2 regions of the Nocardiopsis sp. CNZ308 genome follow, and region 1 is predicted to be linked to the other one. Evidence: riboswitches for the same ligand, from Rfam matches in the RefSeq annotation. Region 1 holds a riboswitch; the other holds the start of a gene.

Evidence for each region. Region 1 has a riboswitch for S-adenosylmethionine ahead of EV372_RS18525 (aminotransferase class V-fold PLP-dependent enzyme). Riboswitches for the same ligand answer to the same signal wherever they lie in the genome.
Region 2: linked by a shared signal. The riboswitch ahead of thrC (threonine synthase) and the one ahead of EV372_RS18525 (aminotransferase class V-fold PLP-dependent enzyme) in region 1 are both predicted to bind S-adenosylmethionine.

What each region holds. Positions count from the first base shown of each region.
Region 1 covers NZ_SHKJ01000001.1:4,279,971-4,295,171, forward strand. Annotated here, with positions in the region: gene EV372_RS18465 (molecular chaperone DnaJ) at 1-1,058, opposite strand, end outside; gene EV372_RS18470 (NUDIX hydrolase) at 1,076-1,867, opposite strand; gene ruvC (crossover junction endodeoxyribonuclease RuvC) at 2,165-2,713, shown strand; gene ruvA (Holliday junction branch migration protein RuvA) at 2,764-3,384, shown strand; gene ruvB (Holliday junction branch migration DNA helicase RuvB) at 3,400-4,551, shown strand; gene yajC (preprotein translocase subunit YajC) at 4,873-5,238, shown strand; gene EV372_RS18495 (adenine phosphoribosyltransferase) at 5,428-5,982, shown strand; gene EV372_RS18500 (RelA/SpoT family protein) at 6,571-8,748, shown strand; gene EV372_RS18505 (nitroreductase/quinone reductase family protein) at 8,812-9,279, opposite strand; gene EV372_RS18510 (acyl-CoA dehydrogenase family protein) at 9,420-10,610, opposite strand; gene EV372_RS18515 (CoA transferase) at 10,785-12,122, opposite strand; gene EV372_RS18520 (DUF3870 domain-containing protein) at 12,119-12,514, opposite strand; SAM riboswitch class IV at 12,729-12,843, shown strand; gene EV372_RS18525 (aminotransferase class V-fold PLP-dependent enzyme) at 12,904-14,253, shown strand; gene EV372_RS18530 (hypothetical protein) at 14,648-14,917, shown strand; gene EV372_RS18535 (ABC transporter ATP-binding protein) at 14,914-15,201, shown strand, end outside.
Region 2 covers NZ_SHKJ01000001.1:1,686,517-1,701,717, reverse strand. Annotated here, with positions in the region: gene EV372_RS07270 (MFS transporter) at 1-603, shown strand, start outside; gene EV372_RS07265 (hypothetical protein) at 971-1,207, opposite strand; gene EV372_RS07260 (AbrB/MazE/SpoVT family DNA-binding domain-containing protein) at 1,276-1,545, opposite strand; gene EV372_RS07255 (SDR family oxidoreductase) at 1,880-2,668, shown strand; gene argJ (bifunctional glutamate N-acetyltransferase/amino-acid acetyltransferase ArgJ) at 2,818-3,978, opposite strand; gene EV372_RS07245 (serine hydrolase domain-containing protein) at 4,148-5,179, shown strand; gene otsB (trehalose-phosphatase) at 5,362-6,192, opposite strand; gene EV372_RS07235 (DUF3263 domain-containing protein) at 6,465-6,749, opposite strand; gene EV372_RS07230 (S8 family serine peptidase) at 6,980-8,149, shown strand; gene EV372_RS07225 (class I SAM-dependent methyltransferase) at 8,508-9,284, shown strand; gene EV372_RS07220 (GrpB family protein) at 9,495-10,091, shown strand; gene EV372_RS07215 (alpha,alpha-trehalose-phosphate synthase (UDP-forming)) at 10,287-11,723, opposite strand; SAM riboswitch class I at 12,007-12,148, shown strand; gene thrC (threonine synthase) at 12,162-13,421, shown strand; gene EV372_RS07205 (ubiquitin-like small modifier protein 1) at 13,645-13,923, shown strand; gene EV372_RS07200 (GNAT family N-acetyltransferase) at 14,053-14,535, shown strand; gene EV372_RS07195 (PadR family transcriptional regulator) at 14,632-15,201, shown strand, end outside.

The DNA.
Region 1 (15,201 bases):
AAGGGGCGGAACCGGCGCGGTCCGTAGAGGCGTTCCAGCACGTCGTCCAGTTCGCGGAGCAGGGCGAACCCGTCGCGGGGCCGCCGCTCGGGGGCGGGCAGGGTGCAGCCGCGCGCGAAGGACCGCAGCTGCGGGGGCAGGCGGCCCGCGGTGACGTACTCCACGCACCGGGTCGCCATGTGGATGTCGGTCTGGGCCAGCGCGGGGCTGCGGGCGGTCACCTCGGGCGGGTAGAAGTCCGCGCGGCCGGGCACCATCGCCGGGATGTGCGGCGCGGTGCGCGGGGCGTGCGCCGTCACCGAGTAGCACCAGTCGACCAGGACCAGGCCGTGCTCGGCCGGGTGGATCATCACGTGCTCGGGCACGACCGCGCCGTGCACGACCCCCGCCAGGGCGGCGTTGCCGACGGCGACCAGCAGCCGCCGCCACATCCACGCCGCGTCGCGCGGGTCGACGCCGTCGGGGTGGGCGCGGCGCACCTCGGCCAGCGTGTGGAAGCCGTGCAGCCGTCCCAGGACGTTGGCCCGCCGCTCCACGCCGGTGGCGGCGTCGCGGTGCTTGAAGGACTCCACCAGTTCGGGGACGAAGGCCCGGTAGCGCTCGTGGCCGTGCTCCCGGACGCGGCGCAGCGCGGTCGCCTCGGCCTCCAGCAGGTCGTTGTCGCGGGGTGCGCGGGGCAGTTTGAGCACCGCGTCGCGCCACTCAGGGGCCCGGTAGCGCACCGGGTGCAGGTCGGCGACGTCGCCCCGGGCCAGCCGCTCCCGGCCGATCCGGTAGGTGTGCGCGCCGGTGGCCAGGGTGAGGTCGTCCAGGCGCAGGTCGCCCGCGGCCATCGCCCGGTACAGGTCCCACAGCTCCGAGAGCCGGGCGAAGGGGCCGGTGCCGCTTCCGGGCGGCGCCGTGTCGGGGTGCAGCGCCCGGGCCAGCTCGCGGTGGCGGGCCGTGGCCGCCGGGGGCACGCCGCCGTCCTCGGGCAGCGGGCCGAACAGTTCCACGGGGTCGCCCGCCAGGGCGACCTGGCGCTCGGCGTCCTCGAAGGCGGGGCCGGTGGCCGTCATCGGGCTCCTCTCGGGGGTCACTGCGTGCTCCGCAGCAGGGGAGGGTGCAGCAGGGCGGCGCCGCCCGCGCGGTAGAGCCGGGCGCGCCGTCCGCCGCCCGCGCCGCCGCGCTCGGCGAGTTCCCCGGTGTCCTCCACGAACCCGGGTGCGGCGAGGATCTTGCGGTGGAAGTTGGCCGCGTGCAGGGAGTGGCCCCACACGGCCTCGTACACCTCGCGCAGCGCCGTGATGGTGAAGGCGGGCGGCAGGAAGGCCGTGGCCAGCGGGGTGTACTCCAGCTTGGAGCGGGCGCGCTCGACGGCGTCGGCCAGGACGCGGCCGTGGTCGAAGGCCAGGTCGAGCCCGGCGCGTGCGCCGTCGCCGTGGCCGAGGTCGCGCCAGGGGATCCAGGCGGCCTCCTCGGTGCCCCGGCCGGTGTGCGGGTCGGGCAGGTCGGGGGCCAGCAGGACGTAGGCGACCGAGAAGACGCGCATGCGCGGGTCCCGGTCCCGGGCGCCGTAGGTGCCCAGCTGCTCCAGGTGCAGCTCGGTGGGCAGCAGGGTCTTCTCCGAGAGCACGCGCAGGGCGGCGTCGGGCAGGTCGGGGTCGGCGGGGCCGTCCGGTCCGTCCTGGGCCCGGACGAACCCGCCCGGCAGCGCCCACCAGCCGCGCTGGGGGCGCGCGGCGCGGCGCGTCAGCAGCACGTGCGGCACGCCCGACCTGATGGTGAGGGCGACGACGTCGACGGTGACCGCGGCCGGGGCGAACGCGTGCGGGTCGTAGTCGGCGAGGAACCGGCTCTCGCCCTCCTCGTCGCGCGGGTCGGCCACGTGCGCCTCCAGTTGTTCTCAAGTCGAGTATTTCTCGAACTGAGAGCAACTTAGCACGCGTTCGGCGTCCCGTCCATCCCTTTTCTCCGGAAGCGCGAAGGCGGCGCGCGGGCCCGGGCCGTGCTGCCGCACCCGGTCGGGCGGCTACGCTCGCGACGGGGCGGCCCGCGGCCGCGGCGGGTTCCGGCCCGGCCGGTGCCCCGGGAGCGGACACGCCCGGGCTGGCCGGAGGCGGACGTCGTGGCCCGCCGCTAGCATGTGGGCGAACGGACGTTCGAGAGGACAAGGGTGAGGCGCGTGCGCGTGTTGGGGATCGACCCCGGGCTGACCCGGTGCGGTGTCGCCGCCGTCGAGGGCGCCATCGGCCGACCGCTCACCCTGCTCGGCGCCGACGCCGTGCGCACCAGCCCCGACACCGACCTGCCCCACCGGCTCGTGGGGATCGAGCGCGGCATCGAGGAGTGGCTGGACCGCTACCAGCCCGACGCCGTCGCCGTCGAGCGCGTCTTCGCCCAGCACAACCTCAGCACCGTCATGGGCACCGCCCAGGCCAGCGGCATCGCCCTGGTCTGCGCCGCCCGCCGCGGCCTGCCCGTGGCCATGCACACCCCCAGCGAGGCCAAGGCCGCCATCACCGGCAACGGCCGCGCCGACAAGGCGCAGGTCGGCACGATGGTGGCGCGTATCCTCGGACTCGACGGACCCCCCAAGCCCGCCGACGCGGCCGACGCCGTCGCCCTGGCCATCTGCCACATCTGGCGCGGCGGGGCCCAGGCCCGCGTCGCCCAGGCCCAGCAGGACTTCGCCCGCAAGGTGGAGCTGGCCCGCCGCACCCGCGGCCGCTAGCGCCCCGCCCCCAGGAAGGAGAGGGGCACCGTCCCCGGTGCCCACACCAGATGATCGCGTTCCTCACCGGCCGGGTGGCCGCACGCGGCGCGGGCACCGCCGTCATCGACGTCGGCGGGGTCGGCATGACCGTGCAGTGCACGCCCTCCGCGCTCTCGCGCCTGCACGTGGGCGAGACCGGGACCGTGGCCACCAGCCTCGTCGTGCGCGAGGAGTCCCTGACCCTGTTCGGGTTCGCCGACGACGACGAGAAGCACCTGTTCGAGCAGCTCCAGACCGCCTCCGGAGTCGGCCCCCGCCTGGCCCTGGCCATGCTCTCCGTCCACAGCCCCTCCAGCCTGCGCCACGCCGTGTCCACCGAGGACACCACCGCCCTCACCCGCGTGCCCGGCATCGGCAAGAAGGGCGCCCAGCGCATCGTCCTGGAACTGCGCGGCAAGCTCGACGCGCCCGTGCTCACCGACGGCACCCTGCCCGGGTCCGATGCCGCCGGGACCGGCGGCGAACCCAACGGCGCGTGGCGCGGACAGGTGGTCTCCGGCCTGGTCAACCTCGGCTGGTCGGCCAAGGACGCCGAGGCCGCCGCCTCCGCCGTGGCGACCGAGGCCGAGCACACCGACGACGTCGCCGTCCTGCTGCGCAGCGCTCTGCGCAGGCTCAGCCGGGCCTAGGAAGGAGGAAGCCCCGTGTACGACTTCCACGAGGAAGACCCCCGAGGCTCGGTCCCCGGCGGGCCCCCGCCCTACGAGCGCGACGCGGTCTCGCCCGACGCGGGCACGGACGAGCGCCAGATCGAGGGCGCCCTGCGGCCCCGGGCCCTGGACGAGTTCGTCGGCCAGGAACGCGTGCGCGAACAGCTCTCCCTGGTGCTGCACAGCGCCAAGCGGCGCAACCGGGCGCCCGACCACATCCTCATGTCCGGCGGCCCGGGCCTGGGCAAGACCACCCTGGCCATGATCATCGCCGCCGAGATGGGGGCCCCGCTGCGCATCACCTCGGGCCCGGCCATCGAGCGCTCCGGGGACCTGGCCGCGGTGCTCTCCACCCTCCAGGAGGGCGAGGTGCTCTTCCTGGACGAGATCCACCGCATGGCCCGCCCCGCCGAGGAGATGCTCTACGTCGCGATGGAGGACTTCCGGGTCGACGTCGTGGTCGGCAAGGGCCCCGGCGCCACCGCCATCCCGCTGGACATCGCGCCGTTCACCCTGGTCGGGGCCACCACCCGCGCGGGCATGCTGCCCGCGCCCCTGCGCGACCGCTTCGGGTTCACCGCGCACATGGACTTCTACACCCCCCAGGAACTGGAGCTGATCCTCCAGCGCTCGGCGGGCCTGCTCGGCGCTCCCCTGGACGCGGACGCCGCCGTGGAGATCGCCGGGCGCTCGCGCGGCACCCCCCGGATCGCCAACCGGCTGCTGCGCCGGGTGCGCGACTACGCCGAGGTGCGCGGGGACGGGCGGCTGTCGCTGGACACCGCCCGCGCCGCCCTCGACCTCTACGAGGTGGACGAACTGGGCATGGACCGGCTGGACCGCGCCATCCTCGACGTGCTCATGAGGAGGTTCCGCGGCGGCCCGGTCGGCCTGTCCACGCTGGCGGTGTCGGTGGGGGAGGAGGCCGAGACGGTGGAGACCGTCGCCGAGCCCTTCCTGGTCCGCTCCGGCTTCCTGGCCCGCACCCCGCGCGGCCGGGTGGCCACCCCGCAGGCCTGGGCGCACATGGGGCTCACCCCGCCGCCGGACGCGGCCTTCGGCGCGGCGGCGGCCAACGGGGGCGGCGCCACCGGTAACTCCGCCCCCGCGGGCAACGCGGGTCACAACGGCACGGCGAGTCCCTGACCAGTGCGTCTGACACGGCGCCCCGGTCCGGGCACAATGGGTTCCGGCCGCGCGGACCGGGGACGAACCGTTAACACTCCGATCTCATCCGGTGGGATGCTGGTGACCCACGCCACGTAAGCTGGGACGAAACAGCCGATACGGGGCATGACTCCGTACGTGTCGTTCGACACCGGTGGAACGAGTCGGCCTTCTGGCGCGTTGTACGTGCCGGACAGGTCCGGACCACGCGGTTCGTACCGACGCGAAGAAGGTGGCCGCCGCGGTGTCCGATCCGACAGCCGTCGGCCACACGAAGAAACCTCAGGGAAGGACGCCCCCGTGCAGGGCCTTTACCACCTCGCTGCCCAAGGAGAGCCCACGGGCGGACTCCTCGGCATGCTGTTCCCGTTCCTGCTGATCCTTCTGGTGTTCTGGCTGCTGTTCTGGCGCCCGGCCCAGAAGCGCCGCCAGCAGGAGACGCAGATGCACAACGCCCTGGTCCCCGGTGTCGAGGTGATGACCAAGGCCGGCATCTTCGCCACCGTCGTCGAGATCCACGAGCAGGACGTCCTGCTGGAGATCGCGCCCGGGACCCGCATCCGCATGCTCAAGGCCGGTGTCGGAGAGGTCGTCACCCCGGCCGCCGACGACACCCCGGTGGAGGACCGCCCCGACTTCGGCGACGACGACAAGCCCAAGGGCTAGAAGTACTTCTTCGGGCCTCCGCCCCGCGCGGTGAGCGGACGGCCCGCACGCGTCCGACCCCGGTACCGGCCCCCCGCGCGGGGGGCCGGTACCGCCGTGTCCGGACCGCGGAGCGCCGCGGCGACTCCCGCGAGGCCCCGCCCACGTCGGCCCCGACAACACGAGAACCCAGCAGAAGGCCCATCCCACATGCCCGACGACACCGCCACCGCGGCGCCCGTCCCCAGCCCGGAGCTCATCCGGGCGCACATCCGCGACATCCCCGACTTCCCGAAGCCCGGCGTCCTGTTCAAGGACATCACGCCGCTGCTCAACCACCGGGAGGCCTTCGCCGCCGCCGTGGAGGGCCTCGCCGCGCCCTTCCGCGCCGCGGGGGTGGACCACGTGGTCGGACTGGAGGCGCGCGGGTTCATCTTCGGCGCCCCGGTCGCCATGGCGCTGGGGTCGGGCTTCGTCCCCGCGCGCAAAGCCGGGAAACTGCCCTCACGGACCATCGGGCAGGCCTATGATCTGGAGTACGGCACCGCGACCGTCGAGATCCACGCCGACGCGGTCTCCCCGGGCAGCCGTGTGCTGATCGTGGACGACGTCCTCGCCACCGGCGGCACCGGCAGGGCCGCGGTGGACCTGGTCCGCAAGGCGGGTGGTACGGTCGTGGGATTCTCCGTCCTGATGGAGCTCTCCGCGCTCCGGGGACGGGACAGGGTGCCCGACGTGGAGCTGCACACCCTCCTCACGGTCTGATCCGGCCGACCCGCGCCGCGGCCGACGCCCCTCCCCGAGGGGAATGCGCGACGGCCCGTCATCGTTGACGTACTCCACCACCGGGGGTGAACCCCCGGTGGCCAGTGTCACACCCGCCGCCGGGCGCGGCGGGAGCGGGGAGGCCGAGGCCGTTCCCGACGGGAACGGCCCCACTAGACTGGTGGGAGAGGTACCGCGGCGGCCACGTCACGACTGGCCCTGATGACACGCACGTGCACCGGTGGAGCCGGGCGGCGCTGACGGCGCCCGCGCGACCGGACGGATCCGCGGGAGGTAGGCATGCCAAGCGAAGTGGTTTCGACCGGGGCGGCAGCGACGGACGAGACGCGGCGGGGCGCCTCCCACGAACCGCGGCCGAACGCGTCCCAGGGGCGCGCGGACGGCACCGGCGCGCGGGGCGCCACCACAAGTCCACAGGGAGACCGGCCGGAGGGCGCCGCGAACGGAGCGGCGCCCTCCGACGTCTCCGGAGCGGGGGCCACGCGGCAGCCGTCCCCCTCCACCACGCCCTCCACGGTGCGAGTACGCAGAAGGCTCGCCCGACTCGGCGCCCAGCGGGGAGTGACGATGAACCCGGTGCTCGAACCACTGATCAAGACAGTGCGGGCCACCCATCCCAAGGTGGACGTGCGGCTGGTCGAGCGCGCCTACGAGGTCGCGGCCCACCACCACCGCGACCAGAAGCGCAAGAGCGGCGACCCCTACATCACCCACCCCCTCGCCGTCGCCACGATCCTCGCCGAGCTGGGCATGCAGGAGGCCACCCTGGCCGCCGCCCTCCTGCACGACACCGTCGAGGACACCGACTACTCCCTGGGCGAGCTGCGCTCGGACTTCGGCGACGAGATCGCCGAGCTGGTCGACGGGGTCACCAAGCTCGACAAGGTCAAGTACGGCGAGGCCACCCAGGCCGAGACCGTGCGCAAGATGGTCGTGGCCATGGCCCGCGACATCCGCGTGCTGGTCATCAAGCTGTGCGACCGGCTGCACAACATGCGCACCCTGCGCTACCTGCCCTCCCGCGCCAAACGGGAGAAGAAGGCCCGCGAGACCCTGGAGATCTTCGCCCCCCTCGCCCACCGGCTGGGCATGAACACCATCAAGTGGGAGCTGGAGGACCTGGCCTTCGCCACCCTCTACCCCAAGCGCTTCGACGAGATCGCCCGCCTGGTGTCCGAGCGCGCCCCGCGCCGCGACGTCTACCTCCAGGAGGTCATCGAGGCGGTCTCGGCCGACCTGCGCGAGTCCAAGCTCAAGGCCACCGTGCGCGGGCGGCCCAAGCACTACTACTCGATCTACCAGAAGATGATCGCCCGCAACTGCGGCTTCGACGAGATCTACGACCTCATCGCCGTGCGGGTCCTGGTGGACAGCGTCCGCGACTGCTACGCGGCCCTGGGGACCATCCACGCGCGGTGGAACCCGGTGCCCGGCCGGTTCAAGGACTACATCGCGATGCCCAAGTTCAACATGTACCAGTCGCTGCACACGACGGTCATAGGGCCCTCGGGCAACCCGGTCGAGCTCCAGATCCGCACACGCGCGATGCACCGGCGCGCCGAGTACGGCATCGCCGCGCACTGGAAGTACAAGGAGGACCGGGGCAGCGGGGGCGAGAGCAAGCCCCGGGGCAGCTCCGACATGCAGTGGCTGCGCCAGCTCATCGACTGGCAGCAGGAGACCAAGGACCCGGGCGAGTTCCTGGAGTCGCTGCGCTTCGACCTGTCGGTGCAGGAGGTGTTCGTCTTCACCCCGGGCGGCGACGTCATCTCGCTGCCCCAGGGCGCCACCGCCGTGGACTTCGCCTACGCCGTGCACACCGAGGTCGGCCACCGCACCGTGGGCGCCCGCATCAACGGCCGCCTCGTGCCGCTGGAGAACGAGCTGCACAACGGCGAGACGGTGGAGATCCTCACCTCCAAGACGCCCGACGCCGGGCCCAGCCGGGACTGGCTGAACTTCGTCAAGAGCGCCCGGGCCCGCAACAAGATCCGGCACTGGTTCACCAAGGAGCGCCGCGAGGCCGCCATCGAGCAGGGCAAGGACGAGATCGCCAAGGTCATGCGCAAGCAGGAGCTTCCGGTCAAGCGCCTGTTCAGCGGTGAGGCGATCATCGGCCTGGCCAGCGACCTGCGCTACCCGGACGTGGACTCGCTGTACGCGGCCGTGGGGGAGCGCCAGGTCAGCGCCCAGCACGTGGTCGGCAAGCTCGTCGACTCCATGGGCGGCCTGGAGAACCACACCGAGGACATCGCCGAGTCGGCGCTGCCCACCAAGGCGGCCACCCGCCAGCGCCAGCACGGCAACCCGGGCGTGGTCGTGGAGGGCGACGCCGACGTGTGGGCGCGCCTGTCCAAGTGCTGTACCCCCGTGCCGGGCGACGAGATCGTCGGCTTCGTGACCCGGGGCAACGGGGTGTCGGTGCACCGCCGGGACTGCGTGAACACCGCGACGCTGGACACCGACCGTATGGTCAAGGTGGAGTGGTCGCCCACCGAGGACTCGATGTTCCTGGTGGCGCTGCACGTGGAGGCCCTGGACCGGTCCCGGCTGCTGTCGGACATCACGCGGGTGCTGAGCGACCAGCACGTCAACATCCTGTCCGCGACCGTCCAGACCAGCCGCGACCGCGTGGCGCAGAGCCGCTTCACCTTCGAGATGGCCGACCCCGCCCACCTGGGCAGCGTGCTGCGCGCGGTGCGGGGCGTGGACGGCGTCTACGACGTCTTCCGCGTCCGCAACTGACCCGGCCGGACACGGCCGGGCCCCGGACGCCCGCGCGGGGAGCCCGGAGCCCGTGCGCTCCGGTCAGATGCGGATCGTGGTCGAGCGCACGATCTCGAACACCGGGTGGCGTTCGGCCTCGGCCGCGAACGCCTCCTCGGGGGCGTCCGGCGGCGTCTCGAAGTACAGGCCCACCATGGCGGCGCGCGGGTGGTCCAGGTACTCCTTGAGCAGCGGGGCGGCCTCCTCGGCCCCCAGTTCGCGCACGCTGATCAGCTCGATCCAGCCGCCCTGGCGCAGCGTCGCGAAACCGTCCTGACGCAGGTTGCGGACCCAGTCCACCTCCCCGTAGGGGGAGACCAGGAACCGTCCGCGGTCGCTGTCCAGCACACTGAGCGGGATGGTGCGCAGGAAGCCCGACTTGCGCCCACGCGTGGTGAGCAGGTGCAACTCGGGCAGGCACACCCCGTACTTGACGAAGCCGCTGACGACGGCGTTGGCGGTCCGCCGCAGCCCCGTCATCTCGAACCGCTTCGTCGGCTCGTTCCCCATCTCGGCAACTCCCTCGCTCGGCTGCTCCCCATTCTGGTGGCTGCGCGCGCCCGGCGGCACCGGGGGAGGCGCGCGACCCGCGGCGGACCACCGCCGACCGGCCCTGACCCGGGCCGAAGAGCGGGCCCCGGAGGCGGGATTCAGCGGAAGGCCGAGATCCCCGTCACCGACTGGCCGATGCTGAGCGCGTGGATCTCCTCGGTGCCCTCGTAGGTGGCGACCGTCTCCAGGTTCAGCATGTGCCGCATCACCGGGTACTCCAGGGTGATGCCGTTGGCGCCGTGCACCGAGCGCGCCGCCGCGGCCACCCGCTGGGCGGCGGCCACGCACGAGAGCTTGCCGAAGCTCACGTGGTTGTGGTGGCACCGGCCCTCGTCCTTCAGGCGCCCGATCCGCAGCGCGGTCATGGCCGCCTGGTTGACGTCCACCACCATGTCGGCGAGCTTGCGCTGGGTCAGCTGGAACCCGGCGATCGGCCGGCCGAACTGCTCACGGCTCAGCGCGTACTCCAGGGCGGCCTCGTAGCAGGCGCGCGCGGCGCCGGCCGCGCCCCACACGATGCCGTAGCGGGCCTCGTTCAGGCACGACAGCGGCGAGCCCAGGCCGCGCGACCCCGGCAGCACCGCGTCGGCGGGCAGGCGCACGCCCTCCAGCACCAGTTCGGAGGTGATGGACGCGCGCAGCGACAGCTTGCGGTGGATGACGTTGGCCGAGAACCCGGGCGTGTCGGCGGGCACCACGAACCCGCGCACGCCCTCGTCGGTGGCGGCCCACACCACGGCCACGTCGGCGACCGATCCGTTGGTGATCCACATCTTGGTGCCGTCGAGCACCCAGTCCGACCCGTCCCTGCGGGCGCGGGTGCGCATCGAGCCCGGGTCGGAACCGGAGTCGGGCTCGGTCAGCCCGAAGCAGCCGATCGCCTCACCGGCGGCCATGCGCGGCAGCCACTCCTGCTTCTGCTCCTCGGAGCCGAACTTGTGGACGGCCGCCATCGCCAGCGAGCCCTGCACCGACACGAAGCTGCGCAGGCCCGAGTCCACGGCCTCCAGTTCGCGGCAGGCCAGACCGTAGGCGACCGCGCTGGAGCCGCCGCAGCCGTACCCCTCCAGGTGCATGCCCAGCACTCCGAGGGAGCCGAAGGCCCTGGCCAGCCCGCGCGGGTCGGGCAGGGTGCCCGCCTCGAACCACTCGGCGACGTTCGGCGCCAGCTCGCGCGAGGCGAAGTCGCGCACGGCGTCGCGGACGTCGCGCTCGGTGTCGGACAGGTCGGCGTCCACGGCCAGGAAGTCGTGCGGGTCCGGGGCGGCGGGCTTGCGGGAGTCGCTCATGGTGGGGTGTCCCTTCGTGGTGCTGACGGCCGGTGCGGCCGTGCGGGAGGTGGACGGTGTCCTCGGACCCGGGTGCGGGGCCCGGAAGGACGGGCGGTGGTCCGCGGACCGGGTGCGGAGCCCCGAACGGCCCCGGGGCGCGGCCGGGCGGATCCGGTGCGGTCCGCTGGGACCTCAGGACGGGTCGGACTGCTGGACGGCGCCGCGCGCGACCATCGCGTCCACGTCGGCCCCGTCCACGCCGAGTTCGGCCAGGATCTGCCGGGAGTGCTGCCCCAGCAGCGGCGGCGCGCCGAGCGGCGGCGGGGTGCCCTCCAACCGGAACCCCGCGCGGACCTGTTCGATCAGCCCGGCGGTGGGGTGCTTCACGGTGCGCAGGACGTCGTCGCCGCTGGCGTCGGCGGTGCGCAGCGCGTCGAGCACCCCGCGCACCCGTCCCACCGGCACCCCGGCCCCCACCAGCAGCTCCATCCAGTGGTCGGCGGGCCGCGAGCGCAGGGTCGCCGACAGTTCGCCGACCAGCTCCTCCCGGTGCGCCACCCGGCCGGGGTTGGTGGTGTAGCGCGGGTCGGCGCCCAGGTCGGGGCGGTCCAGGGCCGCGCACAGCCGCTGGTACAGGGCGTCGTTCCCGGCGGCGACGACGATCTCGGCGTCCGCGGTCGCGAAGGTCTGGTAGGGCACGATCGTGGTGTGCGCGTTGCCGACCCGGGCGGGTTCGGCCCCCGTCACCAGCGCCTGCTGGGTGAGGTTGACCAGGCCGGAGAGGGTGGAGTTGATCAGCGACACGCTGATGTTCTCGCCGCGCCCGGTGACGCGGGCCCGCATGAGCGCGCCCAGGACGCCCACGGCGGCGTTGAGCCCGGTGAGCACGTCGGTCAGGGCCACGCCCACCTTGCTCGCCGGTCCCTCCGCGGGCCCCGTGGCGGCCATGAGCCCGCTCTCGGCCTGCACCACGATGTCGAAGCCGGGGCGCGTCGCGGGCTCGTGCTCGGGTCCGAACCCGCTCACCGAGCAGTACACGACGGCCGGGTTGCGGGCGCTGACGGCCTCGTAGCCGAGCCCGAGCCGGTCGATCACCCCGGGCCGGAAGTTCTGGATGACCACGTCGGAGGCCGCGCACAGCTCCTGGACCGCGGCCAGGCCCCCGGGGTCCTTCAGGTCCACGGCCAGGCTGCGCTTGTTGCGGTTCACCGACAGGAAGTAGGCGGCCTCGCCGTGCCCCTCCGGTCCGGCCTCCCCGGCCCAGGGCGGGCCCCAGGAACGGGTGTCGTCGCCGCGTCTGGGCTGCTCCACCTTGACCACCTCGGCGCCCATGTCGGCGAGCAGCATGGTGGCGTAGGGGCCGGCCAGCACGCGGGACAGGTCGGCGACGCGCACGCCCGCCAGCGGCAGCGGCGCGGCCCCGGTCGCGCTCCCGGTTCCGGTCCGGGGCTCGGCCCCGCCTCCGGCCCTGGCGCCGGTTCCGGCCCGGGCTCCGACGGGGGATCCGTCCGCGCGCAGGTCGTCGGTCACGGCCGCGCCTCCTGCCCGGCCCCGGGGTCCGCGGGCAACTGGTCGCCCTCCCGGAGCTGGACGTAGGTCTCCAGACAGCGGCGCAGGGCCGTGGTCAGCGCGGCGCCGGACTGGCCCGCGTACCGGGTCTGCACCCGCCGCACCAGTTCGGCGACGTCCTCGGTCACCGACTCCCCCTCGACCAGGGCGCGGAAGAAGTCCCTGGCCAGCTCGGTGAGCAGGGTGGTGTCCGCGGCGACGACGCGCCCGTCGGCGGTGTCCACGGCCAGCACGACGCCGAGCCGCTGGTACTGGGAGTGGCTCGCCACCGAGTCGGGCAGGCGGGCGTAGCCGGACACCAGGACGACCCTGGGATTGCGCAGAACCTGCTGGATACGGTCGTCGCCGTACAAGGTGCACACCTCTCGCTCACGGGCACGCGAAAACTCCGACGCTCTGGAGTCTCGCGCCTGGAGGGCGGCCGGGGGAAACCGGACACCCGCGGCGTGAGGGCAGGCAGGCACAAGTATGTCCCCACCGCGCGCGCCGCTGTCAAGCGGATCGGTGGTCCGGGCCACATCCGTTCCCCCTGCCGCGGGCCGGAAGGCTGTGTTAGTGTGCCTCGCAGGTCACGAGTACCAGCGTCAAGCCCCGGCTAGCTGGTCGGCAACCCTCCTACCGCGGTGGGGTGCCCCGGGTGAGGACCAGGTCCCGACACGACCGTGTCGGACAAGCGCGGACCCCTGAGGCGTTACCGGAGTGACATCTCCGCGGGTCCCACGACCCACAGGAGAGGTGCCCCATGACCACTGCCGTTTCCGTCCACGCCGCCCGTTCCGCCGAGCCCCCGGCCGACGCCGCCGCGTGCACCGTCGTCACCTCCGACGAGGGCGTCCCCCTGGTCACCGGCGAACGCGTCGAGTACGCCAACTTCGACTACGCGGCCAGCGCCCCGTGTCTGACCCCGGTGGCCGAGGCCCTGTCCGCGGCGCTGCCCTACTACGCCAGCGTGCACCGCGGCGCGGGCCACCACTCCCAGGTCAGCACCGACGCCTACGAGCGCGCCCGCCGCAGCGTCGCCCGCTTCGTGGGCGTGCGCGCACAGCCCGCCGACGCCGTGGTGTTCGTGCGCGGCACCACCGACGCCCTCAACCTGCTGGCCCGTTCGGTGCCCGAGGGCTGCACGGTGGTCGTGTTCGAGTCCGAGCACCACGCCAGCCTGCTGCCCTGGGAGCACCCCGCCGCCCGCGCCGGACGGGTGGTGCGCCTGCCGCTGCCCGCTTCCCCGGAGGGCGCCGTGGAGGCCGCGCGCGCAGCGCTGCGCGGGGCCCCCGAGGGCCCGCGCCTGCTGTGCGTGACCGCCGCCTCCAACGTCACCGGCGAGATCTGGCCGGTGGAGGAACTGGTGCGGGCCGCCCACGCCGAGGACGCGCGCGTGGTCGTGGACGCCGCCCAGTACGTGCCGCACCTGCCCTTCAGCCTGGAGGAGACCGGCGCCGACTACGTCGCCCTGTCCGCCCACAAGCTCTACGCCCCCTTCGGCTCCGGGGTGCTGGCCGGTCGCGCCGACTGGCTGCGCGAGGCCGCGCCCTACCTGTCCGGCGGCGGAGCCACGCGGCTGGTCAGCGAACACGACGTGGTGTGGAACGACCTGCCCGCGCGGCACGAGGCGGGCAGCCCCAACGTGCTGGGCGCCGTGGCGCTGGCCGCCGCCTGCGACACCCTCGCCCCCGCCGTCCAGGAACTCCTGCACGTGCGCGAGTCGGCGCTGCTGGAGCGGCTGCGCGCGGGGCTGACGGCGATCGACGGCGTCACCGAGCTGACCCTGTGGGGCGGGGACCACCCGCGGGTGGGCATCGTGTCGTTCACCGTGGACGGCCTGCCCGCCGACCTGCTGGCCGCGGCCCTGTCCGCCGAGTACGGGATCGGGGTGCGCGACGGCCTGTTCTGCGCCCACCCCCTCACCCGGCACCTGCTGCCCCGGGGGCACGGCCAGGCGGTGCGGGCGAGCCTGGGAGTGGGCACCACGCGGGAGCACGTGGACCGCCTCGTCGGCGCGGTCGCCGAACTCGTGGCCCGCGGACCGCGCTGGGAGTACGCCGACTGCGACGGCCGCCTGGCCCCGGTGCCCGACCCCGCGCGGGTGCTCTGACGGAGGTCGCGGGCGCGGGCGCCCCGTCGGCCCCCGGGCCGGAAGCGGCGGGGAGGCCGCCTCGCGGTTCGCGGCGGTGGGTGCCAGCGGCCGTCCCCGGCCCGGTCGCAGGGCGTCGCGGTGGCGCGGTGGGCGGGGGGCGGTACGTGCGCCGTGGCGGCGGAGCGCTCCACGCGTCGGCGGGGCTCCGCTTCGGCGGAGGCGGCGGACGCGGTCGGGAGCGCGCGTCGCGGCTGGTCAGAGGGGTTCGGGTCGGCGCTGCTACAGCTGGCTGTAACAGGGATCGACTGGTGGGCGGGATGTTTCGGCGGGCCGCGCCTTCGTAGCGTCGGAGACGACACGGCGGGCGGTACACCGGCCGTGTCCAGCCACCCACCGAACCCCGGGAGCAGCCGTGTCCGACGACCCCTACCGCATCGACGCTCCGACCGCCGGAGCCCCGTCGCCCTCCGTTCCGCGGGCGCCCGCGCGCGCCCCCCGGCCCCGGCGCGCACCCGCCCGCAAGGCCCTGCTGGTCCTGCTCGGCGTCGTCCTCGCCGGGACCGCCACGGCCAACGGCACGCTGTCCCTGCTCGGCCACGAGCTGATCGGGTCGGCCTTCGGACTCGCGGCGCTGGTCTCGCTCGTCGCGCTGATCCTCCTGGTCCGCAGGGGAGACCGGTGAGCGGCGCGAACGGGGCGGCCGCCGCCCCGGCCTCCACCGCACCGGGTTCCGCCGGTCCGGACGCCGACGGCGAGGCCGTCCGGCTCACCGACGTCCACCGCGTCTACTCCGACGGCGAGGGCGCCGTCTCCGCCCTGGCCGGGGTGTCGCTGCGGGTTCCCCGCGGCTCGTTCCTCGCCGTCATGGGGCCGTCCGGGTCGGGCAAGAGCACCCTGCTCAACTGCGCGTCCGGCATGGACCGCCCCACCTCGGGCTCGGTGGTGGTGGGCGGCACCGACATCAGC
Region 2 (15,201 bases), 2.6 Mb from region 1:
GCGGTCACCTCGCCGATCGCGGGCCGGGTCCTGGACCGGGTCGGCGCCCGGCCGCCCACGACGGTGGGCCTGCTGCTGGCGTCGGCGGGCATGTTCATGCTGTCGCTGCTGCGGACCGACACGGGAGTGCTCTACATCTCGGCCGCGTTCGTCCTGCTCGGCATGGGCCTGAGCCTGATCATGACCGGCGCCACGGCGGCCATCATCGGCAACGCGCCCGTGCGCTACGCCGGTGTGGCCTCGGCGGTGCAGCAGGCCGCCATGCAGCTGGGCGGCTCGCTCGGCACGGCGGTCCTGGGCGCGGTCATGTCCGCGACCATCGTCGCCACCCTGCCCGGCCACTTCGCCGCCGCGGGGCTGGCCGAACCCGCCGCCGAGGAGTTGGCGGGCATGCAGAGCGTCGTGGCCCAGGGCGGCGCTGTGCTGCCCGAGGGCGCGACCCCGGAGGTCGTGGCGGCCGTGACCGGGGCCAGCAACCTGGCGTTCATGGAAGGACTGCAACTCGCCTTCACCATCGCGGCGGCGGTGATGCTGGTGGCGGCGGTGCTGTCGCTGTTCATGCGCTCGGGCAGGATGACCGACGGCCCGGCCGTCCACATCTAGCCGGGAGCGGGGTCCGGTCCGGTACACGGGAGCGCCGGGCCGGACCGGACCTGCGGAGACGCTGGGCCGGGTCCGCGGAGGCGTCGAACCTGGTCATGGGCCCACCGGTGCCGCACGGGCTCGCGGGCACGCCGGTGGCTCCCCGGCCTTGGGGCACGCCGGGGCGGCCTCGGACCCCGGGCACGCCCGTGCCGCTGGAGGCCGCGGGCCCCTGCATCCAGGAAACCGCGAAGGAGGAGGCGGCCCCACCCCTTGCGGACAAGGGCGGGGCCGCCTCCGACGTGTCGCCTCCACTGTGCGGTTCCGGCCGCACCCCGCCGGGGGAGTAGGGCGTGACGGGAGTTCCTGCGTCGTCCGGCCCCCGGGGTCAGGGCGGCCCGGGGTCGAAGACGGCGTGTGTGCCCACCCGGCGCCAGATCACGTGCGGCTTGCCCGGGAAGCGCTCATCGCCGTACTCCCACGTGGCACGCCCGTCGGGAGCCCAGGTCATCTCGTAGACCCCCGGGGCGCCCTGCACGCCCTTGACCCGCAGACCGGGGCGGAACTCTCCTTTTTGCACGTCGGGCGCGAACTCGGTGGTGACCACCTTCCGGAAGCGCTCCACCTGTTGACGGGTCAGTTTCTTGAAGTCGGCCCGGAACCGGGGGGTGGTGGCGAACGTGGCCAGTGTCCTCAGCGCTCCCCGTCTTCCAGAGCGTCGAACATCGCCTCCGCGTCCTCGAACTCCTCGGTCAGGCCCGCGGCGATCTGCTCACTGGCCTCGTGCTCGCCCCGCTGCCAGTCGCGGTCCCAGAACCACGCCTGGTCGGCGGGCACCGAGGTCATGCCCCTGAGCGTGACCTGACCGTTCTCCGCGATGGCGAACTCGACCTCGTCGCCCTCACGGATGTGCAGGGCCTCAGCGATCTCGCGGGGCAGGGTGACCTGGTTCTTGCGACGCATCACCGCACGCCGACGTCTCGCCTTCGTCTCACTCATGGATGGAGTCCTCCCTGGTGGGCCTGCCCCGGAGCTTCCCTTCTCCCGAGCAGGACTCTTGCACTCCGGGTCTCCCTCCCGGAGTCACAGCTCCAGCATGACTCCAACAGTCGGACAGTTCAACTTTCCTACCGGAGATTCGCGGCGCGGTCGCCCAAGTGGAGGAGCGAAGAGGCGGCCCCACTCCCTGCGGACAAGGGCGGGGCCGCCTCCGACGTGCGCGTTCCCGGGCGGCAGACTTCGCGGAGCGGCAACCTGTGCCGCCCTGCCATCCGTACGACCCGACAGGGGGCTTCTCTTGAACGACCGCACCGGCCAGCACCGGGCCTATCTGGACGAACTGTTCGGGCTCACCGGCCGCCGCGCCCTCGTGACGGGAGGGAACTCGGGCATCGGCCGCGGTGTCGCCGAGGCCCTCGGACGCGCCGGGGCGAGCGTGCACCTGGTGGCCCGCGACGCCGGACGCCTGGCCCAGACGGCGGAGGAGTTCGCCGCCCGGGGCATCGAGGTCAGCACCACCCCGGTCGACCTGGCCGACCGCGACGCGCTCGGGGAGCTCTGCGCGAGTGAACCGGTGACGGGGGCGGACATCCTGGTGACCTCGGCCGCGGTCAACCACCGGCCCCCGCTGGGGGAGACGCCGGAGGAGGTCTGGGAGGAGACACTGGCGGTCAACCTCACCGCGCCGTACCTGCTGGGCCAGGCGTGCGGGCCGCGGATGGCCGGGCGGGGCTGGGGCCGGATCCTCAACATCGGCTCCCAGCAGTCGTGGAGCGCGTTCGGCGACTCGGGGGTGTACGGCGTCAGCAAGGCCGCCGTCGGCGGGCTCTCACGCTCCCAGGCCGAGGCGTGGTCGCCCCACGGCGTCACCGCCAACACCATCATTCCCGGTTTCGTGGTCACGCCGATGACGATGCACACGGTCGCGGTGCCCGGCCGGGAGGAGGAACTCGCAGCCCGCACCATGGTCGGCCGCAACGGCCTCCCCCGCGACTTCGCCGGTCTGGCGGTCTTCCTCGCCTCGGACGCCTCCGCCTTCGTCACCGGGCAGATGCTGGCCGCCGACGGCGGGCTCAGCGTGCACTGACCCGTGGCGCGGGAGTACCCGGGAAACCGCGGAGGAAGAGGCGGCACCACCTCTGGACAAGGGTGGGGCCGCCTCCGCTGCGCACGGTGACGCCGACCGCGACCGACCGTCCTGGCTGTCCGAAACCCCTCCGGGCCCGGACCGGCGGCTCAGGTCGTGTAGTCGGCGTTGATCCGGATGTACCCCTCGGTCAGGTCGCACCCGTAGACCGTGAAGGCGCCGTCGGCGATGCCCAGGCCGACGCCGATCACCACCTCGTCGCCCTTCATGTGCTGGGCGGCGCGCTCCAGCACCTCGTCCGTGGCCTCCGCCGGGTAGGTCTCCACGTCGCCGAAGGAGATCCGCACGTTGTCGGGGAGGATGTCGGTCTCCTCCTCGCACTTGCCGACCGCCATCGTCACCCGGCCCCAGTTGGGGTCCGCGCCGTGCACGGCGGTCTTCACCAGCGGGGAGTTCACCACGGCCTTGGCCACCCGCTTGGCCTGGGCGTCGTCGCGCGCGCCGGTCACGCGCACCTCGATCAGCTTGCTGGCGCCCTCGCCGTCGGAGGCGATCATCCGCACCAGCCTCAGGGCCACCTCGTACAGCGCCGCCTCGAACTCCGCCGCGTCCACCGGCCCGGCCAGCCCGTTGGCGAACACCGCCGCCGAGTCGCTGGTGGAGGTGTCGGTGTCGATGCTCAGCGCGTTGAACGTGCGGTCCACCACCCGGCGGAACACCTCGTCCAGCACCGGCTGCTCCAGCTCGGCGTCGGTGAAGAACCAGGCCAGCATGGTCGCCATGTTCGGCTCGATCATGCCGACGCCCTTGGCGATGCCCGTCAGCGTCGCCCCGCCCACCGTCGCCGAGGCGGTCTTGGGCCGGGTGTCGGTGGTCATCATCGCCGCGGCCGAGCGGTCCAGGTCCGCCGGGGGGAACTCCTCGGGCAGCGCGTCCAGGTAGGCGCGCACCTTCTCGATCGGGTACGGGCGGCCGATCACGCCGGTGGAGGCGACCAGCACCTCCTCGGGCGGCACCCCCGCCGCCCGCGCCACGCGCTCCTGGAGTTCGTGGGCGTGGCTGTCGCCGACCCTGCCCGTGGCCACGTTGGCGTTGCGGGCGATCACCGCGACCCCCCGGGCGCTGCCGTCGGCCGCCGAGCGGCGGCTGAGCAGCACGCTGGGTCCGGCGAACCGCGACCGGGTGAACACGGCGGACACGCGGGCGGGGACCTCCGACACCACCGCGAAGAAGTCGTCGTTGGGGTCCTTGATCCCGATGTTTCCGGCCACGCCGCGGAAACCTGCGGGCACGGGGGTCTGGCTGCTCATCGTCCTCCTCGGGGCTTCTCCGGCGCCAGACTACTCCGCCGTGCGCAGCGACCCTCATTACGGCTGCGACCTGCGGGGGTTTCGTCCTGTGCACCTCCGGGACCCGTGTGACAACAACCTGATAACGGGGTATCGCCGGAAGACGAGACCACCCGGGGGGAGGCGTGTTGTGCGTGATGGTGACTGGCTCACGGAGACAGGGGCGCGGATTCGGGGCGTTCTGAAGGTGATGGTGGACGCCGGGTGGCTGCCCGGCGGGGCCGCTGTGATCGGTACCGGCGGCATGTGGGAGTTCGTCGCCGTCGGCCGCATCGACGGCGAGCACGACACCGCCCCGGACGTGGCCTACGACGTCGCGAGCCTGACGAAGGTCATGGCGACCTGGCCGCTAGTCGGCCAGGCGGTCGCCGAGGGGATCATGGACCTGGACGCCCCCATGTCGGAGTACCTGGACGTGGACCACCTGCCCGGCGCGGAGGTCACCACACGGCAGATCCTCACCCACACCGGCCGCCTCAACCCGGTGACCTGGCTGGAGAGATACGTGGGCACCGACCAGGACCTCGCGGAGGCCATCCTCGCCGACCCCTTGGAGGAACCCGGTTACGCCTACGTCGACCGCGGGTTCATCCTGCTCGGCATGCTCCTGGAACGCCTCTACGGCACAGGCCTGGACCGGCTGTCCCGCGACCTGTGGGAGCAGATGGGCATGCGCTCCACCGCATTCGGCCCCCTGACGCGTTCGCCCGGTGTGGCGCCCACCGAGCGCCGCATCCCCGGAGCCGCCCCCACCTGGGGGGTGGTGCACGACGAGGCGGCCGCGCTGATGGGCGGCGTGGCGGGTCACGCCGGGGTGTTCAGCACCGCCATCGACCTCGGCGCGTTCACCCGGGAGATCCTGCGGATGCACGACGGGGGCCAGGGGCCGGTGCCCTCCTCCTACGTGCGCGCGAGCTGGCAGCCGCACGTGGACGCGGGGGCGAGGCTGTGGCGCGGCCTGGGCTGGCTGGTCACCCCGGAGGGGGTGGTCTACCACAACGGTTTCACCGGGACGAGCCTGTTCATGCACCCGCAGAGCGGCCGGTACGTGGGCGTGCTCACCAACGCCGTGCACTACGGGCGCGACCGGACCGGGCTGGTGGACCTGCGGTCGGCCGCGCGGTCGGCGCTCACGCCGCAGGCGCACGAGTCCTCGTCCTGAGACGGGCGGCGACGGCGCACGCGGGCGTTGGGAGCGCACCCACGCGGCGGACCGGGGCCGGGACAGGGGCGGCTGCGTCGGCAGGGAAACCCCACACGCCGCACCGCCCGCGTTTTCGGTCGACGCGTGCGCGCGTCACGTCCCGGCGGCGTCCTGCCCGAAGGCGTCACGTCCCGGGGACGTCACGCCCCCGAGGCGTCGCGGATCGCCTCGGCGAGTGAGCCCAGGAGGTCGGCCAGCCCCGCGGGGCCGGGGACGACCAGGTCGGCGGCCTCGGCCACGGCGGTGACCTCGTCCGAGGACGAGCACACGTTCAGGCCCTCGACGCCCTGGGACCGCAGGCCCACCACGGCGTCGAACGCGGGCAGGTCGCCGAGGTCGTCACCGGCGTAGAGCAGCGCGCGCGGGCCCGTCTCTGCGACGAGCGCGGTGAGCGCCGCCCCCTTGTCCACACCCTGTGGACGGAGCTCGACCACCATCCGGCCCGGCTCCACCTGGAGGTCCGACCGCCGCGCCAGTTCGCTCAGGGAGGGCGTGAGCAGGGCGAGCGCGCCGTCCGGGTCGGCGGTGCGCCGGGTGTGCACCGCCAGCGAGCGCCCCTTGTCCTCGATCCAGGTGCCCTCCGGGGCGCCCAGGTCGTCGAGCAGGCCGGGCAGCTCCTCGCGCACCACCGCCACGCCGGGCGGGGCGGGCGCCGCGGCCACACGCCCGCCCTCCCAGCGCTCGGCGCCGTAGTGGCCCAGGACGGTGATGCCGGGCACCCGGTCCAGGCCGCCCAGCCGCACCGCCGTCTCGGCGGGGCGGCCGGTGACCACGGCGACCGAGCCCAGGAGCCCGGCCAGGTCGGCGAGCACGTCCACGATCCCCGGGTAGGGGGCGGACGTGCGCGGGTCGGCGACGATGGGCGCGAGCGTGCCGTCGAAGTCGAAGGCGGCCAGCGCCCGCTCGGGGGCGGCGAGGAAGGCGTCGAGCGCGGTGCGTCCGGCGTCCGTGCTGGGTTGGGGCAGGGACATGGAGGGCCTTTCCGGTGGGGCCGCTGATGCGGGCCGGGCGGGACCGCCAGACTACCGACGCGCCCCCGCGCCGGCGGGACCCCACCGCGTGTGTGACGGTTGTTCCAGCGGATGTCCGCGCTGTGTCGGGCGCGCGGTCGGCCTCGTGGGACGGCGCTGCCGCTCTCCGCCGCGGGGGTGACCCGGGTGGAGGGCGCCGACGGGACCGCGGGTGTGGTCACCGGGGCGCGGGGTGGGTAGGAACGACCCAAAGAAGAGGGATACGGGAAACGTCAGAGCTGGATGCCCAGCTGGCGTGCGTTGCGTTGGCGGCGGCGGTCGGCGCGCAGCCGACGCAGCCGCTTGACGGTCATCGGGTCGAAGGCGAGGGCCTCCGGCCGTTCCACCAGCCCGTTCAGCAGCTGGTAGTAGCGGGTCGCGGAGAACCCGAACTCGTCGCGGATCGCCTGTTCCTTGGAGCCCTCGAACTTCCACCACTGGCGTTCGAAGGCGAGGATGCGCTGCTCGCGCTCGGCGAGGGCCGACTGACCGTCTTCGGTCGGACCGATATTCGGCATGGGACACCCCCTGGACGGGAAATTGGTTTGTCCGGATCGGCCCGACTCATGCTAGCGACTCGACATGCCGGATGAGGAGCCGAAACCACAGGACTGGCACCAGGGATACAGTTACGTTCTCTACCCCTCAGGCCACTTGTCCACGCCTGAATCCTGTGCACGTGACAGAATTGCCGGGGTCCGGCCAGGGCCGCGTGGAACGTCGACCGCATCGTTCGAGGGAGCCTGACGTGCTCGGGGGCAACAGCCGCAACAGGATACACACACGCCGCGCCCGTGGCGGGGCCAGCGCGGTCTTCGCGGCCGCCACCGCCGCCGTCCTCGGTCTGACCGCGGCCCCGGCCGCGGCGGACCTGGTCCCCGACTACCGACCCGAGCAGTGGGGGCTCCAGGCCGTGGGAGCGCCGCAGCTGTGGGAGGAGAACCGGGGCCAGGGCGCCACGGTCGCGCTTCCGGGCGTCTCCGTCGACGAGGGGCACCCGGACCTGGTCGACAACATCCAGCTGGACACCCGGTTCGGCGAGAACGACGGCGACGTCGAGCAGGGCAACGCCGCGGCCGGACTGGTCGCGGCCCACGGACACGGCAGGGACGCCGACGGCGGCGTCCTGGGCGTGGCGCCCGAGGCCACCGTGCTCGTGCTGCCCACGGGGGACCAGCTCGCCGAGGCCGTGCGGTTCGCCGCCCAGGAGGGCGCACAGGTCATCCTGCTGCCCGAGCCCGCCGGACCCGACCTCGCCGAGGCCACCCAGGAGGCCTCCTCCGACGGCGCGCTGGTCGTCGGCCCGGCGGGGGAGGACGAGGACCCCAACGTGCTCACCGTCGCGGGGACCGACCAGGACGGAGCCCTCGTCCAGGGTGCGCCCGGGGCCGGGATGATCGCGCTGACCGCCCCCGGGGCCGACCTGGTCACGACGGGGCCGGAACCGGGCCAGGCCGAGGTGACCGGGGCTCCCTACGCCGCCGCGATGGTCGCCGGGGCCGCCGCCCTGATGCGCGCTGAGCACCCGCAGCTGCGGCCCGACCAGGTCCGCGACGCCCTGGTGGACGGTTCGCAGCCCGGCCCCGACGGCCTGCCCGCGCTGCACCTGCCCAGCGCGGAGCAGCAGGCGTCCGGAGTCGCCCAGGACATCCCGCTCATCGACGAGGACCTGGCCGGGCGGGGCGACCAGTCGGGACTGGTGCCCGCGTGGGCGTGGTTCGTCACCGTCGGCGCCGTGGTGGTCCTGGGCGTGCTCATCCTGGTCGTGTGGGTGCGCCGCTCCACCGCCGACCCCTACGGCGTGAAGGCCGAGCGCCGCGAGCAGGACGAGGAGATCGCCGCAGAGCGCGCCGCCGAGGCCGCGCCGGCCAACCGCCGCCGCAAGGGCGGACGCCGCCGCAAGACGCGCGGCAACTGAGCGGCTGCCGGGCTCGCGTACCCGTCCGTGCCCGCCCCTCGGGGAGGGCACGGACGGTTCCAGCTCCGGACGCCCCGGCCCGATTCCCGCGCTCGCGTTCCGCGACTCCCCGCGGCGGTCTGCCCTGGTTCCCCGCCCTCGCCGTGACGCCCCGGTTCCGGACGCCCTGCCACACCCCGGTTCCGGTTCCGGACGCGCCGTAACCGGCGGGCGCACGGCACCACCGGTGTGGTACCGCTCACACCCCCTGCGCGGAGGACGGGGCCGATAAGCACTGGCGTCCGGCTTCGCCCGGCGGATAGCGTCCTCACCGCCGGGCGCCCCGCCCCGGGCGCGCCCACGACAGGGCGGAGAGCATATGACGCGCATGGCCGACGGCAGCGCTGGCGACGCCGACTACGGTGTCATCGCCCGCACCTACACCGACCACCGCCGCCCCGACCCGCGGATCGCGGCCGCCGTGCACCGCGCGCTCGGTGACGCGCGCACGGTCCTCAACATCGGTGCGGGCGCGGGCTCCTACGAGCCCCTCGACCGCGAGGTCACCCCGGTGGAACCCTCCGCCAGCATGCGGGCCAAACGCCCGGACACCCTGCCCGCGGCTCTCGACGCGGTCGCCGAGAGCCTCCCCTTCCCCGACGGGGCCTTCGACGCCGCCATGACCACGTTCAGCGTCCACCAGTGGCGCGACCTGGAGGCCGGGCTGGCCGAGGCCCGGCGGGTCACCGCGGGCCCCGTGGCCGTGCTCACCTGCGACCCGGACCTGGTGTGCGACTTCTGGCTCCACGAGTACGCGCCCGAGGTCCTGGACACCGAGGCCCGCCGCTACCCGCCGATCGCCGACCTGGCCGCGGGGCTGGGCGGCGCCACCAGCGTCGTGCCCGTCCCCGTGCCCCTGGACTGCTCCGACGGGTTCAACGAGGCCTACTACGGGCGGCCGGAGGGCCTGCTGGAGGTGGGCGCGCGCCTGTCCTGCTCGTCGTGGAGCTTCGTGGACGAGGCGGTGCACGAGCGGTTCACCGCCCACCTGTCCCGGGACCTGGCCGACGGGACCTGGGACCGCCGGTTCGGACACCTGAGGGGAGTGCCCGAGCTGGAGGGCTCGCTGGTGCTGGTGGTGTCGGTCCCCGACTAGGGACCGGGGCCGCACGGCTCCGCCCGCCGACCCGGGGCCCGGCGGGCGCGCGCCGTGCGGACCCCCGGCCGGAACCGGACACCGGACACGGTGCGTGGTCGCCGCACGTCACGGACCCCCGACGGTCTGTCACGCCACGTCCGCACGTGCATATGTAAGCGACGCCGGGCGGGCTTGACGCGGACACCCGAGGGGACAAGGCTTTGGAGAATGTCACCCCTCGAAGCGTCTCCTCTGCCCTCTCGGGGCGAGCCGCGGGCCGGGACCGCGCCCGAGTTCCGCAACCTCGTCAACGGGCGCGTCCGCCTCTCCGAGTACGACCCCAAGTGGCCCTACCTGTTCCGGCGCGAGGACGGGAGGGTCCGCGCCGCCCTCGGCGACCGCGTGCTGCTCTTCGAGCACGTCGGCTCCACCGCCGTGCCCGGCCTCGCCGCCAAACCCTGCGTGGACCTGCTGCTCCTCGTCGCCGACTCCTCGGACGAGGCCGCCTACCTGCCCGACCTCGAAGCCGCCGGGTACCCCCTGGTGATCAGGGAGCCCGACTGGTACGAGCACCGGGTGCTCAAGGGCTCCGAGGTCAACCTCAACCTGCACGTGTTCAGCCGGGGGTGCGAGGAGGCCGAGCGCATGCGCCGCTTCCGCGACCACCTCATCGCCGACGCCGACGCGCGCGAGCGCTACACGGCGGTCAAGCGCGAGCTGGTCGGGCGGACCTGGGACCGCATCCAGGACTACGCCGACGCCAAGACCGACATCATCCGCCAGCTCCTCGCCGAGGCGGACGCCGGGAGGGGCGCCACCGGCTGAGCGGTTCCCGGCCGACCGGGCCGCGGCCAGGGGCGTGTACCGTCTCCCGACGGCGGACGCGCCCCGAGGCCTCCGGGCACCGGCGGTTCCGGATCCGCCGATCCGGGCGCACAGGCCCCGGGACCGCGCGGACGCGGCCCCGGCGGGCGCGACCGCGGGCGGAAACCGCGCGGACGCGCCCCGAGGCCTCCGGGCTCAGCCCAGTGAGCGCAGCTGGTCCTGGAACCACCGGCGCGGCGGCAGCGCCACCGCGGCCTCGGCCAGCCGCTCCCTGCGCCTGCGCCGCTCCTCACCGGGCATCGACAGCGCCTCGTGCAGCGCCTCCGCCGTCTCCACGGTGTCGTAGGGGTTGACCAGCAGCGCGTGCCCGCCCAGCTCGTCGGCCGCCCCCGCCTCGTGCGACAGCACCAGTACCGAGTCCCGCTCCGACAGGACCGGGCCCTCCTTGGCCACCAGGTTCATGCCGTCCCGGATCGGGTTGACCAGCAGCACGTCGGCCAGCTGGAACGAGGCCAGCGAACGCGGGTAGTCGTCGTTGACCTCCAGGATCAGGGGCGTCCACTCGGGGGTCGCGAACTCCTCGTTGATCTCCTTGGCGGTCCGCAGCACCGCGTCGGTGTACTCGCGGTACTCCGGCACGTCGCCCCGGCTCGGGTAGGCGAACGCCAGGTGGGTCACCCGCCCCCGCCACTCGGGGTGGGCGGTCAGCAGCTCGCGGTAGGCCTCCAGGCCCCGCACGATGTTCTTGGACAGCTCCGTGCGGTCCACCCGCACGATCAGCCTCGTGTCGCCGACCGCGTCCTCCAGGGTGCTCCGGCGCGAGGCCACGGCCGGGTCGGCGGCGCTCTGGCGCAGCCCCTCCCCGTCCGCGCCCAGGGCGTGCACGCCCACCCCGACCACCCGGCCGCCGTGCTCGACGGTGCGCCGCTCGAAGTCGACCTTCGCGCGCAGGATCTCCTCGCAGCAGCGCAGGAACGCGTCCGCCCAGCGCGGGCTGAGGAAGCCCAGCCGGTCCGCGCCCAGCATGCCCTCCAGCAGCTCGCGCGCGACCTGCCCGGGCAGCATCCGGAAGTACTCCGGGGGAGCCCACGGGGTGTGCGAGAAGTGCGCGATGCGCAGGTCGGGGCGGCGCGCGCGCAGGATCCGCGGCACCAGCGCCAGGTGGTAGTCCTGCACGGCGACGCGGGCGCCCTCGGCGGCACCGGCCACCAGGGCCTCGGCGAACGCGTTGTTGTAGGCGGTGTAGTCCTCCCACGTCCGCCGGAAGCGCGAACCGAAGGACGGCTTGTTGGGGGTGTCGTACAGCATGTGCTGCACGAACCACAGGGTCGAGTTGGCCACCCCGGTGTAGGCGCCGTCGAAGGTCTGCCGCGGGATGTCCAGCATGTGGACCCGCATGCCGTCCAGGTCGTAAGCCTGGTCCAGCCGGGCCTGCGGCGCCTCCGCCGCGGCCCGCCGGTCGGCGTCGGACAGGGCGGCGCACACCCAGATGCTGTCGATCTCGGTGGCGACCGAGATCATCCCCGACACCAGTCCGCCCCCGCCGCGCCGATGCTCCAGCGAGCCGTCGTCGGCGGTCGAGAAGGACACGGGCCCTCTGTTGGAGGCGATGAGGATCTGTGCCTTGTCCACGTGGTCGTCCTCTCGGAGAAAAAGCGATCGGGGTGGGGCGGTGGTGAAAGGGGGTCGCATCCTATGTCTCGCCTGTCGACAGCCGCCCCAAACCCCGCGCGGGTCAGCGGGGGTGCGCGTCACACGTCCGGCGCGCCGGGGGCGCTCCCTCCCGTCCCGGACCAGCACCGTCTCACCATGTGAGCCGTTTCGTGTTACCCGGGTCACCAGGCGTGGAAAACCGGCCGACACCTCCGTTACAGTTGCGGTGCGGATCCGACAGGACCAGCGCAAAACTTCATATTGCTCATCCAGAGGGGTGGAGGGACCGGCCCTGCGAAGCCCCGGCAACCATTCCAGCATGTGACACCCGCGAACCCGCGGGACGGCTGGGACAGGTGCCAACTCCGGCCTGGGGACAAGGTGTCCGCCAGGAAAGATGAGGGGAGACGCCTCGCCATGGCGATTGCCGCCACCGAACCCACCGCCGCCCGCTCCTTCGGCCCCGGCACCGCGCTCTCCTGTCGCGAGTGCGGCGAGCGCTACGAACTCACCCCCCGGTTCGCCTGCGAGTTCTGCTTCGGCCCCCTTGAGGTCGCCTACGACTTCGGGACCGTCACCCGCGCCGACATCGAGAGCGGCCCCAAGAGCATCTGGCGCTACCGCTCCCTCCTGCCCGTCCCGGCCAACGTCGCCGAGCTGCCCAACATGGCCCCCGGCCTGACCCCGCTGGTCCGGGCCGACCGCCTCGCGGCCGAGCTGGGCCTGGACTCCCTCCACGTCAAGGACGACTCCGGCAACCCCACGCACTCCTTCAAGGACCGCGTGGTCGCCATCGCCGTCGAGGCCGCCCGCACCTTCGGGTTCACCACCCTGTCCTGCTCCTCCACCGGCAACCTGGCCGGAGCCGTCGGCGCCGCCGCCGCGCGCGCCGGGTTCGAGTCCTGCGTGTTCATCCCCGCCGGGCTGGAGGAGGCCAAGGTCGTCATGGCCTCCGTCTACGGGGGCAAGGTCGTGGCCATCGACGGCAACTACGACGACGTCAACCGCTTCTGCTCCGAGCTCATCGGCGACCCGGTGGGCGAGGGCTGGGGCTTCGTCAACGTCAACCTGCGCCCCTACTACGGCGAGGGCTCCAAGACGCTGGCCTACGAGATCGCCGAGCAGCTCGGCTGGCGCCTGCCCGAGCAGATCGTCGTCCCGATCGCGTCCGGCTCCCAGCTCACCAAGATCGACAAGGGCTTCCAGGAACTGGTCAAGCTCGGTCTGGTCGAGGACCGCCCGTACCGGATCTTCGGCGCCCAGGCCACGGGCTGCTCCCCGGTCGCGCAGGCCTGGGACAAGGGCATCGACGTCATCCAGCCGGTCAAGCCCGACACCATCGCCAAGTCTCTGGCCATCGGCAACCCGGCCGACGGGCCCTACGTGCTGGACATCGCCAAGCGCACGGGCGGATCGGTGGAGCACGTGGGCGACGACGAGATCGTCGACTCCATCAAGCTCCTCGCCCGCACCGAGGGCATCTTCGCCGAGACCGCCGGCGGCGTCACCACCGGCGTGCTGCGCAAGCTCGTCCGCGAGGGCAGGCTCGACCCGAAGGCCGAGACGGTCGTGCTCAACACCGGTGACGGGCTCAAGACCCTGAACGCCGTCGACGCCGGGGTGAGCGCCACGATCAAGCCGTCGCTGAGCGCCTTCACCGACGCCGGTCTGGCCTAGACAGCGTCCTCCGGGGCCTTCCGCTCCGCTTCGGCCCGCCCGTCGCCCGCCATCGCCCGCAGGGGCGCTGCGCGACGAGGCGGGCCAGCGCCCCCACCGGACGCTAAGCGCAGCACCTTCGTCGTTCGGGCGTCCGAACGACCCCTCCGGTGCCGAGTCCCCGTAAGAACAGGCTCAGGCCGCCCCGACCACCCGTCATCTCCCACGAGTAAGGAAGTCCGCCATGAGCGCCAGCGTCCGCGTGCCCACCATCCTGCGCACCTACACCAACGACGCCTCCGAGGTCTCCGCCGAGGGCGCCACCCTGGCCGAGGTCCTCGACGACCTGGAGGCCAACTACCCCGGCATCCGCGCCCGCATCCTGGACGACAACGGCAAGGTGCGCCGCTTCGTCAACGTCTACATCGGCGACGAGGACGTGCGCTTCGAGAAGGGCCTGCAGACCGAGGTCGCCGACGGCGCCCAGGTCTCCATCATCCCGGCGGTCGCCGGGGGCTGCTGAGCCCCGTCGTGAGGGGCGGCCGCGGCGCGACAGGGCGCCGGGGCCGCCTTTTCGCCGTTCGTCGGGACCCCGCGCGTGCGCTCCGGAAAACCCGGTGCGCCCGCGACCGCCGCTCCCTAGCCTGGGCGCATGGGCATCGAGATCCGGCTGTTCCGGGAGTCCGACAGGGAAGCGGTCATCGCTCTGGCACTGCGCGCGTGGGAACCGGTGCACGCGTCGCTGCGCCGGGTCCTGGGGGAGGAGGTCTACCCGGCCCTGGTCCCGGACTGGCGGCGCAGCCAGTACGACGAGGTGGCCGGGAGCGTCGACGCCGGGGACCAGCGCGTGTGGGTCGCCGAGGCCGACGGCGAGGTCGCGGGCTTCGCCACCGCCAGGATGCTCCCCGACGACGACATGGGGGAGATCCACCTGCTCGCCGTCGACCCCGACCACCAGGGGCGGGGCGTGGGGGCGGCGCTGACCGGGGCCGCCACCGACTGGATCCGGGAGCAGGGCGCGGCGGTGGCCATGGTCGAGACGGGCGGCGACGACGGTCACGCCCCGGCCCGCGCCACCTACGAGCGCGCCGGTTACACCGCGCTGCCGATCGTGCGGTACTTCCGCAAGCTGTAGTGGCGCGGGGGAGCGGCCGCGGCCGGGCCCGGGCCCGCCGAACCGCCTCGTCGCTGCTCGTAGGCTGGAGGGGATTCCGGTCGAACGAGGGTGGAGATGTCGGCGACACGGCTGTTGGTCCTGGGTGTGGTGCGCATGGAGGGGCAGGCCCACGGGTACCGGGTGGGCCGTCAGCTCCTGGACTGGGGCACCGAGCACTGGGCCAACATCAAGTGGGGTTCCATCTACCACGCCCTGCGCAAGCTCTCCCAGGAGGGCAGACTGCGCGAGTTCGTGGCCGAGGGGGACGAGGTGGTCGACCGCGTCTCCTACGCGATCACCGAGGACGGCGAGGCCGAGCTGCACCGCCTCATCCGCCGGGGGCTGACGCGCAGGGAGGACCCCGCGATGCTCTTCGCGTCGGTCACCCTCATGACCGCCCTGCCGCGCGCGGAGGTCGTCGCGCTGCTGGAACAGCGCCTGGAGCTGCTGGAGAGGACCGAGGACGAGCTGCGCCCCTCCGAGGACTGGGGCAAGCCCGTGCACGTGCGCGAACTCTTCGGCCTGTGGCGGGGCACGCTCGGGGCCGAGGCCCGCTGGACGCGTGGACTCGTCGCCTCCCTGCGGGCCGGGGAGTACACCATGGCCGACGACGGCCCCGATGCCTTCGGGCTGCCCCCGGTGCCG